One region of the Lysinibacillus sp. GJ-1 genome, then DNA from elsewhere that is predicted to be linked to it. Evidence: riboswitches for the same ligand, from Rfam matches in the RefSeq annotation. Region 1 holds a riboswitch; each other region holds the start of a gene.
What was found. Region 1 has a riboswitch for thiamine pyrophosphate ahead of thiW (energy coupling factor transporter S component ThiW). Riboswitches for the same ligand answer to the same signal wherever they lie in the genome.
Positions count from the first base shown of each region.

Region 2: linked by a shared signal. The riboswitch ahead of thiT (energy-coupled thiamine transporter ThiT) and the one ahead of thiW (energy coupling factor transporter S component ThiW) in region 1 are both predicted to bind thiamine pyrophosphate.
Region 3: linked by a shared signal. The riboswitch ahead of thiM (hydroxyethylthiazole kinase) and the one ahead of thiW (energy coupling factor transporter S component ThiW) in region 1 are both predicted to bind thiamine pyrophosphate.

Region 1 is NZ_CP088912.1:826,041-830,031, reverse strand. Features, by position in the region: gene LO754_RS03795 (ABC transporter substrate-binding protein) at 1-322, shown strand, start outside; gene LO754_RS03790 (MFS transporter) at 577-1,773, shown strand; TPP riboswitch at 1,837-1,944, shown strand; gene thiW (energy coupling factor transporter S component ThiW) at 2,066-2,557, shown strand; gene LO754_RS03780 (VWA domain-containing protein) at 2,611-3,991, opposite strand, start outside.
Region 2 is NZ_CP088912.1:4,077,020-4,081,010, forward strand. Features, by position in the region: gene map (type I methionyl aminopeptidase) at 1-729, opposite strand, end outside; gene thiT (energy-coupled thiamine transporter ThiT) at 976-1,536, opposite strand; TPP riboswitch at 1,662-1,769, opposite strand; gene LO754_RS20375 (magnetosome magnetite crystal formation protein family) at 1,896-2,228, shown strand; gene LO754_RS23555 (hypothetical protein) at 2,257-2,379, shown strand; gene LO754_RS20380 (AAA family ATPase) at 2,482-3,991, opposite strand, start outside.
Region 3 is NZ_CP088912.1:3,538,740-3,542,730, reverse strand. Features, by position in the region: gene thiE (thiamine phosphate synthase) at 1-44, opposite strand, end outside; gene thiD (bifunctional hydroxymethylpyrimidine kinase/phosphomethylpyrimidine kinase) at 31-858, opposite strand; gene thiM (hydroxyethylthiazole kinase) at 858-1,613, opposite strand; TPP riboswitch at 1,706-1,803, opposite strand; gene mbcS (acyl-CoA synthetase MbcS) at 1,998-3,584, shown strand; gene sppA (signal peptide peptidase SppA) at 3,772-3,991, shown strand, end outside.

The DNA.
Region 1 (3,991 bases):
CTTTGCTGTGCCAGAAGAAGGTTCGAACTTGTGGTTTGATAATATGGTAATCCCGAAAACTTCGAAAAATATTGATGGCGCACATGCTTTCATTAACTTTATGTTAAATGCGGAATCTGGAGCTCAAAATGCAGATTATGTAGGCTACTCTACTCCAAATACTGCAGCAATGAGCTTAATGGATAAAGAAGTTATTGCTGATGAGCGATTCTACCCTTCAGAAGAACAACGCAAAACGTTAGAAGTCTATAAAAACCTAGGACCCGATTATTTAGGGAAATACAATGAATTATTTTTAGAATTTAAAATGAGTATTCGATAAATACGAAAGAAACGAAGCCAAAAAAGTGTTAGATTGACAGCCATCAATCTAACACTTTTTTGATGGGACTGTTGATGTCCGCTACGGCAATTGGTGGCGATTCATGATTTTTAGTGGCAATTTTCTTTATTCTGTCGCCTTGTACTTGTATCATAACCATGACAGCTACCTACGACTATAATCTGATAGCCAAGCATTATTTCTTTATGATAGACTTTAGTAATGTTTTAATAGTAAATAAAGGGGGGTATTCGATGACCCAGCAGAAGTCTAATAAGGCCGCGTTGTATATTTTAATGTTTAATATGTTTATCGCAATGGGGAGTATTGGGATTATTATTCCTGTTATGCCAGAGTATTTAAAAATATTTGGAGCAGCAGGACAAGTTCTTGGCATGCTAATTGCAACGTTCGCCTTAGCACAATTCGTTTTTTCTCCAATTGCTGGGAATCTCTCAGATCGATATGGTCGAAAAAATTTGATTATCTTTGGTCTGATTGTCACTGGCCTTGGGCAAATTTCATTTGGTTTATCTACAGATGTATGGATGCTTTTTGTTGCCCGTTTCTTAGGTGGTTTAGGTTCAGCCTTTGTTGCACCGCCTATTATGGCGTTTGTGGCAGATGTCACAACGTATGAAGAACGAGGAAAAGGAATGGGCATGTTAGGAGCTGCCATGTCTCTTGGTTTTATGATTGGACCTGGTATTGGCGGGTTTCTATCGAAAGTTAGCTTGCATTTCCCATTCTTTACGGCTGGTGGAGCAGCTATTATTGCTTCTATTCTATCGGTATTTTTACTACCTTCCACAAAGCCCACTGCAGCTCAGAAAGCTCAAAAACAAGAAAATCTTGCAAAGCAGATGGTACGTTCAGTCAAAATGCCATACTTTGTCATGCTTATTATTATGCTAGTATTCTCGTTTGGCATCGCTAATTTTCAAACGACATTATCATTATTTGTAACGGACAAGTTTAATTACACGCCTGCCGATATTGCTATCTTGCTGACTGTAGGTGGTGCATTTGGTGTTATTGTTCAAATGTTTGTCATTACACCACTCTTTAAACGTTTTGGTGAAATGAAAGTTGTGTTAGTCAATTTATTTATTGCGGCTGTAGCAATTTATGCAATATTATTTGTATCTGGTTTTGCACTAATATTAATTGTTGCAACGGTTTTCTCAACAGCCACTACACTAATTCGCCCTGCCGTTAACACATTAATTTCTAAACTGGCTGAAAATGAGCAAGGCTTTGCCGCTGGTCTTAATAATGCGTATATGAGTCTCGGCAATATGATTGGGCCTGCACTAGCAGGCGTTCTTTTTGATTGGAATATAAATAGTCCTTATATTTTCGGGGCAATTATTTTAATGGCCTGCTTCTTCTTAGCACTTATTTGGACTTTAAAAAAGGCGCCACATCTTATGCAACCTGACTCGAAATAATGTGAAATAGCGTTGACTAATATAGATGTTATGTTACATTTATTAGTAGAAATTTAATATCATGTTTACCACTAGGGGAGTCTTTACAAGGCTGAGACGTATATGGTCATATACGGACCCTTTGAACCTGATCTAGTTCACACTAGCGGAGGGAAGTGGCGACTCTTGCTTATTGTGTCATTATCAAATACAAGACCGCTTCCTTTTGTTTAGGGGGAGCGGTCTTTTTGTCATCCATTAGGTCGTTTTACCAACAATTCCACATGTTCTATAAAATAAAGGAGGAACTATCATGGCTATTCAAAAACTAACTATCATGGCTTTATTGGTTGCTATTGCTGTAGCAGGCTCTATATTTGTCTCGATTCCAACTGGGATTGCTCGTGCCTATCCTGTACAACATGCTATTAATGTTATCGGTGCCATTTTACTAGGGCCTGTGCCTACCATTATCGTTGCTTTGCTAACAGCCATTATTCGCATACTAACAGGCACAGGCTCTCTTTTAGCGATCCCCGGAAGTGTCATCGGTGCAGCATGTGCTGCTTTTGCTTATAAATATAGCGGCAAGAAATGGCTAGCAGGAGTTGGTGAAGTATTCGGCACAGGTATCCTTGCTTCACTAATCGCTGTACCTTATGCGCAATTATTTATGGGAACATCCGTAGCTGCATTATTTTTTATGCCCGCCTTTTTGACATCTAGTTTGATTGGGGCATGTCTCGGCATTATCATCGCGAGCAGTCTTCGGAAAACCGCACCGTCTATTCTTATTACTAAGTAGCTATGTTCAAAAAAAGATGGCACATGCTTTTTTCGCAATGTGCCATCTTTTTATTATGAGCGTTTTTTCATGCCTTTTAATAACTGCGCAACATTGGTGTTTTCCACCTGCACGGCTGTTTCGTCTACAGGCTTTTCATTGTGCCTGCGACTTGTTATAAAGCGCCAACCAAAGCGTCGAATCGTAATATCCAAGAAGAATAGCAACATCCCTGCTAAGAGTAGCCATGTCGCAATATTTTGGCGCTCTGCTCCTTTGTTTGTGAAATCACGGAACACTTCTTGTGGTTCTTTCAACACTGAGCCGCCAGTTTGCTTTGTTAGTTGCTCTACTACGGTTTCATTCACAGGACGTAATTCATATTCAGCACTGTAAGGTACACTAAGACCTGCTTGGTAAATAGCCTGCTCTTCATCAGCGATGCGGAAGAAAATCAAACCAGGCTTCGCTTGGACAACCGCGCGTACTTGCGAGGCAGATAGCGTTTCAAGCTGTATATCAAGCTCCTCACCAGCTTCATCGACAGCAACAATATCTAAAAATGCTGCTTCATTTGTCGGATCGGTGATAATAAATGAACCATCTGTATCAAGACGTACATCATAGGCGACATCATTATAACTTGGTAGCATTTGCGATATAATGGTTTGCCAAAATGTTCCCCATTCCTGCCATCTTGCCCAGTCACCAGCCCATTTCCCCGTTGAATCGGATGTGAAAGCAAAAGTTTTACCAAGTCCATATTGCCATTGTGCTAATACCGGATCTTCTTTCTCACTTTCTGCTATAACAGCAGCTCCCTGCTTCGTTGTTGTGCCAATGTAGGCATTCATTTGTGGCACACCATTCGCAAATAATGCATTCCAGCCAGATGCATTGTAGATTGTTGGATAGAAAGGATTGTCTTCAATATACGTACGTGAAATCATCGCTGTCTCACGTGATAAAATCGAAGGAATTGTCTGTTCATCGATGACATCATAGAAGCGACCACTGCCCATTTCACTTAGCCCTTGCAGAAGATTGCCATCAGCATCTTGTCCAATCGCCACAGTTGACAGTGTCACTCCTTGTTCTTTCCCCGTTTCAATTAAATCCTCATAATTGCCAGCTTGTGATTGTCCATCTGTAAGTAAAATAATATGTTTCCTTTGCAATTTTAAATCAGCTAAACTATCATAGGCTGCTGCCAATGAACGATAAATTTCTGTACCACCACCAGGCGTAACCGATAAAATCGTATCGACGGCTTCTTCTTTATTGCCTAATGGTCCAGTTTCGATGATTTCCCAAGGGCGATCATCAAAGGCGATAAATCCTAGCGTATCTTCATCTCGTAACATTTCAACAGATCGAGCCGCCGCTTCTTTCGCAAGCTCTAGTTTTGAGCCATACATACTTCCTGAACGGTCAAGTACAATGACGAGCCCTAAA
Region 2 (3,991 bases), 1.4 Mb from region 1:
GATTGGTTTGTCTTTTGTTACAATAATCGAATGCTCAATTTGGGCAACTAAAGATTTATCAGGCGTGATAAATGTCCAGCCATCACCAGCTTCAACGATATGCTCTGCTTTTGCTGAAATAAATGGCTCTACAGCTAACACCATGCCTTCTTTCATAATTGTTGAATCCCACGCATCATAATAGTTTAAAATGTGGTTTGGTTCATCATGCAATGAACGACCTAATCCATGACCCGTTAAGTTCATAATAACTGTTAAGTCATTGGCATAAGCCTCACGCTCTACCGCTTTCCCAATTTGGTTTAATTTCGAACCAGCTTTTACTTTTGTCATTGCACGATCAAAAGCGCTTTTTGCTACGCGGCAAAGTTTTTCTTTATCCTCATAACCTTCGCCTACTACAAAAGAAATACCTGTATCTGCAAAGTAACCATTTAAAGAGCCAGATACATCAATATTAACAATATCTCCCTCTTTAATAATACGTTGTCCTGGAATACCATGGGCAACTTCTTCATTGACACTAATACAAGTGTAGCCTGGGAAATCATACTCTCCCTTAGGACCTGAAATAGCTCCTGCTTCAGCAAACATGCGTCCTGCAATTTCATCTAATTCAAGTGTTGTCACACCAGGTTTTGTAGCTGCTTTCATCGCCTCACGAATTTCCGCACAAATGCGACCAATTTTTTTAAAGGCTTCAATTTCTTCTTGGGTTTTTACAATCATTTTTAACGTCCCTTTCATCTAATATCTACTCTTTAATATAACATAACTTTTTATGTGCATAACGCCAAAAGCTTTAATTATTCTATGCCAATAGAATTTCATAAGTGCTACTCATAGAAAAAACAGACGATTTTAAAAGTCTTTAGACATTAAAACAGCCTTTCTCTACAGTTCATTTAAACTGATTGTTCTCGATATAAAAAAAATAGTATACTAAGTGATTCTTAGCATACTATTTCCATTCATTTATAATTTTCGTTGCATTAATTGTGGCGCTGCTGTAAATAATAGAACACCGACAATAGCTGTTAAAATAGTTGCTGGTAGCATATATGTTCCATTATAAATAATTGAATAAATCCATGCATTTTGATCGCCCGCATACTCCGCAAAGAATACTGCACCTGCAATCGTGTGTGCAAGATAGCGTAAAAAACCAGCTAACACTGTTCCCATCACTATGTACAGAGCCATTTTCTTTTTGTTGAGTGCTGTTGCGGCTTTTAATACAGGTTCACGAACGATTGCCGCTAAACCTACTACAGTAAAGGCTACCCCATAATCTAGTAATCCTTGAAGCCAATGCACAATATAAGCACCAAACATTGTTTGTAGCACACCAATTAATAGACCTGTTGTAAGCCCTGACAAAAGACCCCAACGAAATGCCATTAAAATAATTGGTATCATGACTAAACTTACCGAGCCACCTTGTGCCCATACTTTAAAAGAAACTTGATCGAGCACAAGCCCTACCGCTGCAAAAATTGCAATCTCCACCAGCATGAGTAATCTTTTTTTGTCCATACTATTATTCTCTCCTTTGTTCCGATGTAGGATACAAGAGCAGGAATAGAAAACAATTATTTGGATGTGCACCTCAATCCGGCATAAAAAAACGATGCCAGGACAGAGCCTCACATCGTAAAAGTGTCGGTTTCTATCCACATCCCTACGCAAGTGTTAACTTACAGGTTCAAAGAGTAAAGGCATTACGTGCCCAGTCTCAGCTGACATCATCAGCTCCCCTTGTGGTCGTTACATCTCATTTTTATTGAACACCCTCATTGTACGCAAACACCTTTGGTATTACAACCTTTTCCTCAATTATTTTTTTGAAACTTTTACGCTTTCTATGCGTAAATATTAAAAAGGGAGGAACAATTATGGAGAATCAAAAAGTTTTATCTGCGTTTAGTTATCTCAGTGTTTTTATTGCACCATTTGTCGTTCCATTAGTCGTTTACTTTGTTTCAAAAGATAGTGAAGTCAAAAGACATTCCATTCGAGCACTTATTTCTCACTTGATTCCGTTAGTCTTGGGTATCATTTTCTTTGCTATCTCTATATTTTCTTCAATGTCATTGAACACGTTTGATCCTTCTTCAAATGGGAATACATTCATTATCATTTGGTTTGCTTCATTTGCAATTTATTTACTCGTATCATTAGGTATTGTTATTTGGAATATTGTGCAAGCTGTACGAGTTATACGTTAAAATTTAGTACTAAGGAGATGTCGTATTCATGAAAGTATCAAAAGTAGTGAAAACCGCTATAAAATTTGCACCTATTGTCATTCCTATTGTCAAAAAAGTAGTTGCTGCAAAAAAAGGGACAACACCTTACGTATCAACACGCAGAAAATAGGTGCACTGACTTCTTTTAATTGTTTGAGTGACTGGCACACAAAACCCACTTACACCACACAGTGCAAGTGGGTTTTATTTAGAATTGTTTGGGTGACTGGCACTACTTTACTTCAAAGTGTGTTGTACTATGCCCACTTAACGTTTTTTCAACATGTAAAACGGCTGGCATTGCGGCTTTTAACTCGGCTACATGTGAAATAACACCAATCATTCTTCCTGAATCTTGTAAATCAATTAACGTATCAATTGCTTTATTTAACGCTTCCTCATCTAAAGAACCAAAGCCCTCGTCGATAAACATCGTTTCAATCTGAATATTTCCTTGGAAGCTTTGAATAACATCTGCCATACCTAATGCAAGACTTAATGATGCATTAAACTTCTCCCCACCAGATAATGTTTTTACATCTCTTAATTGGTCCGTATAAGCATCATACACATCTAACCCTAACCCACTTTGCTTGGCATGCTTCTCCAAGCGATCAGAGCGCCGCAATTCAAACTGTCCATTTGATAAATGGAATAAACGAAGATTGGCTGCTGCTGTAATCTTATCTAAATAATTGATTTGAATATAACGCTCAAATGACAATTTCTTGGGATTTTGACCATTCAACACGGTGTAAAGTTCTTTTACACGGCCAGCTTCTTTTTCGAGTATCCGCATTTCCCTCGCCGTTTCATCAACTTTAACAATAAAGTCAGCACATGCTGTTGCATAATTTTTCGTCTGTTGCAATATTTTAAATGCTTCTTCAGATGTAGCTCGCAGCATCTCAAGCTTGTCTTCTAATATCGTTAAATTTTGCTTCTCTTTTCCTTCAAGATGTTGTGCTCCATCTAAGATTTGTTGCTGTAAAGAGTGCTGTTGTAAAGCGTAATCCCGGCACGCTTTACGTAATTCCTCGATTTGTACAACACTTCGCTTTGCCGCCGCATATGCTTCATATGTTGTAAAACCTACATTGTTCATGCTTGTGACAAATTGTTCTCGTTTTTCATTCAGTTTGTTTTGCAATTCCTCATAGGCTTTTTTTGCCAGTTCTTCTGCTATAGCTGCTTTATGTGACGCTTCTTTTGTTGCTTGTAGATTATGCTGGCTCGCGTTCCATGCTGCTTGTAATGCATTCTTTTGCGATTTTATATCTTCCATTGTTTGCTTTAATTGTTGCAATGACTTTACATGTTCAGGAATGTACTTTTGTTGTTCTTCTACAATTGCTTGCTGTTTAATTAATTCTTTCGACTGCTCGGCAAAATAGTGCTCTAACTGGACTTGTTTGTGTTGTAATTGTTCATTTCTTGCCAGTTGCTCTTTTAGCTTAGTCCGTGCGATAGATAGTTGATCGTTAACGATTTTTAAAACAGTAACTTGTTGCTCAATGAATTGTAATGAAGTTGTAAGATCTACTCGATCAGCTAGTGATATATGGCTAGCTTCTACCTGTTCAGCCACCTCTTGAAGCAATTGCTTTGTTGTTTTGACTGTTGCTTCTTTTTCGTAATAATTTCTCTCATTTGCATGAGCTGTCGCGCGGATTGTTTCCAGCTCCACTTCATCCACGACTGCTAGTGGCTCACTATGTGTTAATTGGTGTGTTGTACTGCCA
Region 3 (3,991 bases), 2.0 Mb from region 1:
GCTGTACCCATTATAAAATAGAGCTGCAAATCACTGCGTTTCACCTATGGTCACCTCGCAACTTTCTTTAAATTTTTGGTAAGCAAAATGATTTGTTGGTCCATTACCATGACCAATCGATAAGTTATGAGTAATTGCTAGTTGAATGAATTTCTTAGCCTCAATAATGGCTTGCTCTATCGGCATTTGACGGCCAATAAAAGCTGTTAATGCGGCAGAAAATGTACACCCTGTACCGTGTGTATTTTTGGTCGCAATTCGATTAGATTGCATTGAGAATGATTTGCCATTTTTAAAAAATACATAATCTACAGCAAAATCTTTGTTCGCTAGATGGCCACCTTTGATAATCACGCATTGAACACCTAGCTGTAGTAACGAATGCGCCGCAAGTCGAATGTCAGACACGGTTTCGATTTTTCTTGCAGCTAATGTTTCAGCTTCTGGAATATTTGGCGTTACAATCGTGGCAAGTGGTAATAAATTGTTTCTTAATGCCTCCACAGCTTCTTGTTGTAATAAAGTTTCACCGCCCTTTGCAATCATGACAGGATCAACAATAAGAGGGATGGTTAAATTCGTCATAGCTAGCGCAATTGTACGAATAATATCAGAGGAAAAAAGCATGCCAGTCTTAATGGCGCTAATTGGAAAATCCTCTAAGAGAGCATGAAATTGTTTATTTATAAAGGCTTTTTCAATGGGTAGCACATCCATGACACCTTGTGTGTTTTGGGCAGTTAAAGCTGTAATTACGGACGTTCCGAATACATCTAATTCTTGAAATGTTTTTAAATCTGCTTGGATACCTGCACCGCCACCGCTATCAGAGCCCGCTATTGTTGTAACAATGTGCATCAAATATCACCGTCCTTCGATAAACGATGCAATTCGTTTAAGACTGCTACAGCAAAATCACCATTGTATTGAGCAGCCGAATGAGCATGTTCAGCAATTTTTTTATAGCTCGTTAATGTTTCGCATAATTGAGAAAAAGGCTCATTGCCCGCCATATATGCAGCACAACAAATTGCGCTTAATAAACAGCCAGTACCTGTCACTTCTGTCATTCGAGTATGACCACCAGCAATCCATTGCGCAAGGTTCCCATCGGTTATAAAATCTTTTTCACCAGTTACAATCACGATGCAATTAAATTTTTTTGCTATTTCTTTTGCTTTATCCTCAACAGACATGGAACCAGTACCACTATCAACACCTTTTTGTTGCCATTGTACATTAGCAATCGCGGCAAGTTCGCCAACATTACAGCGGATAACAGCAAAATGAATCGAATCTAATAACTGTAGTACCGTTTGTTTGCGGTATGCTGTAGCGCCAGCAGCTACTGGGTCCAAAATTACTGGTATACCAAGGGCATTCGCTTTTTTTCCTGCAAGTAACATAGACTCTTTTGTTCGTGTAGTAAGCGTTCCGATATTGACTAATAACGCTGATGCGATGGATACCATTTCTTCGACTTCCTGCGGATCATCCGCCATTACCGGTGATGCACCAATTGCTAGTAAGCCATTTGCTTGAAAATTTGCCACTACATAATTGGTTATGCAGTGAATCAACGGTTGTTTTTTACGAATCGTTTGAAAAACCATTGTAGTCCTCCTCTTTTGGTGGACGTAAGCATGCAAAAAAAGCTCTTTTTTATTCGGGCACAAGGCACACGTAAAAAGAGCTTTTCATCAATAATAAGATGTGTATTGCTCCCTACGTCAGTATTAACTAACAGGTTCAAAGGGTCAGGTTTTACCTTCTCAACTCACAAGAGTCCCCCTGCAATCATGAAAATTTTAGTTGACCAAAATGTAACATACCTTTTCATAGTATTCAATAGCATTTTATCATTATTTGGAAAGCAGTGACTGATGCCATATACTAGACCATGATAATTGTCATGACTTTTTTAAAATAGGGTCCTTCCATTGAAAATCGTAAAAAATGAGTTTTATAATGAACCTAGTATTAAGGAGGAAGTTATGATGAAAAGACAGGATTTAATTGCACCAGAATGGTATAACATTGTGGAGGAAATTGAAAAGTATGCTCAAGATCCATCTAAAAATGCATTAATAGTTTATAATGACAACGAAGAAATTCAATATATTACATACGCAAATTTACTGGAAAAGGCGAATCAGGCTGCCCATGTATTTACTTCGCAGGGTTTAACGAAGGGCGATGTGCTATTAGTGATGGTTCCAAGATCTGTCGAAGCTTATATTGTTTACATAGCGGCACTGAAAGCGGGTTTAACTATTATCCCTAGCTCTGAAATGTTACGTACAAAGGATATTGAATATCGTATTACACATGCCAATGCCAAAGGTATTATCGCCTATGAGCCATATATTGAGCAATTTGACGACGTAACAAATTTAAAAGGAATTATGCAATTCGTTATTGGTCACGCGCATGCACCATGGCAACCATTGCTTGAAAAAATGAAGGAACATCCTACAAATTATACAAACCCTACACCGACAAAAAGTACAGATCATGCCTTTTTAGCTTATACAAGTGGGACAACAGGGAATCCTAAGGCAGCTGTTCATACACATAGCTGGGGTTATGCGCATTTACGTACGACAGCACCGAATTGGTTAGGTGTCCAAGAAAATGATATAGTTTGGGCTACTGCCGCACCCGGTTGGCAAAAATGGATTTGGAGTCCGTTTTTAGCAACTTTAGGTAGTGGAGCAACAGCATTTGTCTATAAAGGAAAATTTGATGCTTCGACTTACTTGTCATTGCTAGAAAAATTTAAAGTAAATGTGTTATGTTGTACCCCAACAGAATATCGCTTTATGGCCACACTTAACAATCTACAGGACTATAATTTAAGTGCCATCCGTCAAGCTGTATCAGCGGGTGAGCCGTTAAATAGTGAAGTCGTTAAAGTGTTTTCAAAAACGTTTCATATTCAAGTGCGTGATGGCTATGGCCAAACAGAAAATACATTACTTGTTGGGACACTAGTTGGCATGGATGCTCGCGTCGGCTCTATGGGTAAACCGACACCAGGCAATACAGTCGAAATTATTGATGATTTTGGAAATCCTGTTGCTGATGGCGTTGTTGGAGATATTGCCGTTCATCGTCAAACCCCAGCACTGTTTAAAAAGTATTTCAAGGACCCAGAACGCACTAGCATGCAATTCCGTGGAGATTGGTATATTACAGGTGACCGAGCATACAAAGATGCAGATGGCTATTTTTGGTTTGAGGGACGTGGTGATGATGTCATTATTTCGTCAGGCTATACAATTGGGCCATTTGAAGTGGAAGATGCCTTAATGAAGCATCCTACTGTTAAAGAAGCTGCTGTTGTGGCAAGCCCTGATGAAGTAAGAGGAAATATTGTGAAAGCCTTTATCGTCTTGCGTGAAGGAGTGACAGGTGATGATACGCTTATTCAAAAGCTACAAAACCATGTGAAGCTGATGACAGCACCTTATAAATATCCACGGGCAATTGAATTTGTTGAAGCATTACCAAAGACTGCATCTGGAAAAATCCGTCGTGTCGAATTACGACAACAAGAAAAAGGCCATTACACACACCAATAATTATTTCCTAGGAAATAATGTCGAAAAATCAAAGTTCATGCTTTATGATGAACTTTTGATTTTTTTTGTACATCCCTATTTCGTTTATGGCAAAATAATAGATGTGGGAAAAACTTTTACATAAAAATCACTTAAAAGTGAAACGTTTTGGACATTTAGACGTATAACGTGAAGAGGAGGCGATTAGATGAATACAAAAAGGTGGATAGCCTTAGCAGTTGCAGCTGTATTATTAGTGTTTTCATTAGGACTTAACACAATTATGGCGATTTTTAAATCAGATTTCTTTAGTAATTTTGATAGCGTGATGGCTGGCAAAAATTTAGATGTATACGAAACGATTATTGAAGGTGAAGATCATACTAAACGTATCGCATATTTGAAAGTGGATGGGACGATTCAAGATG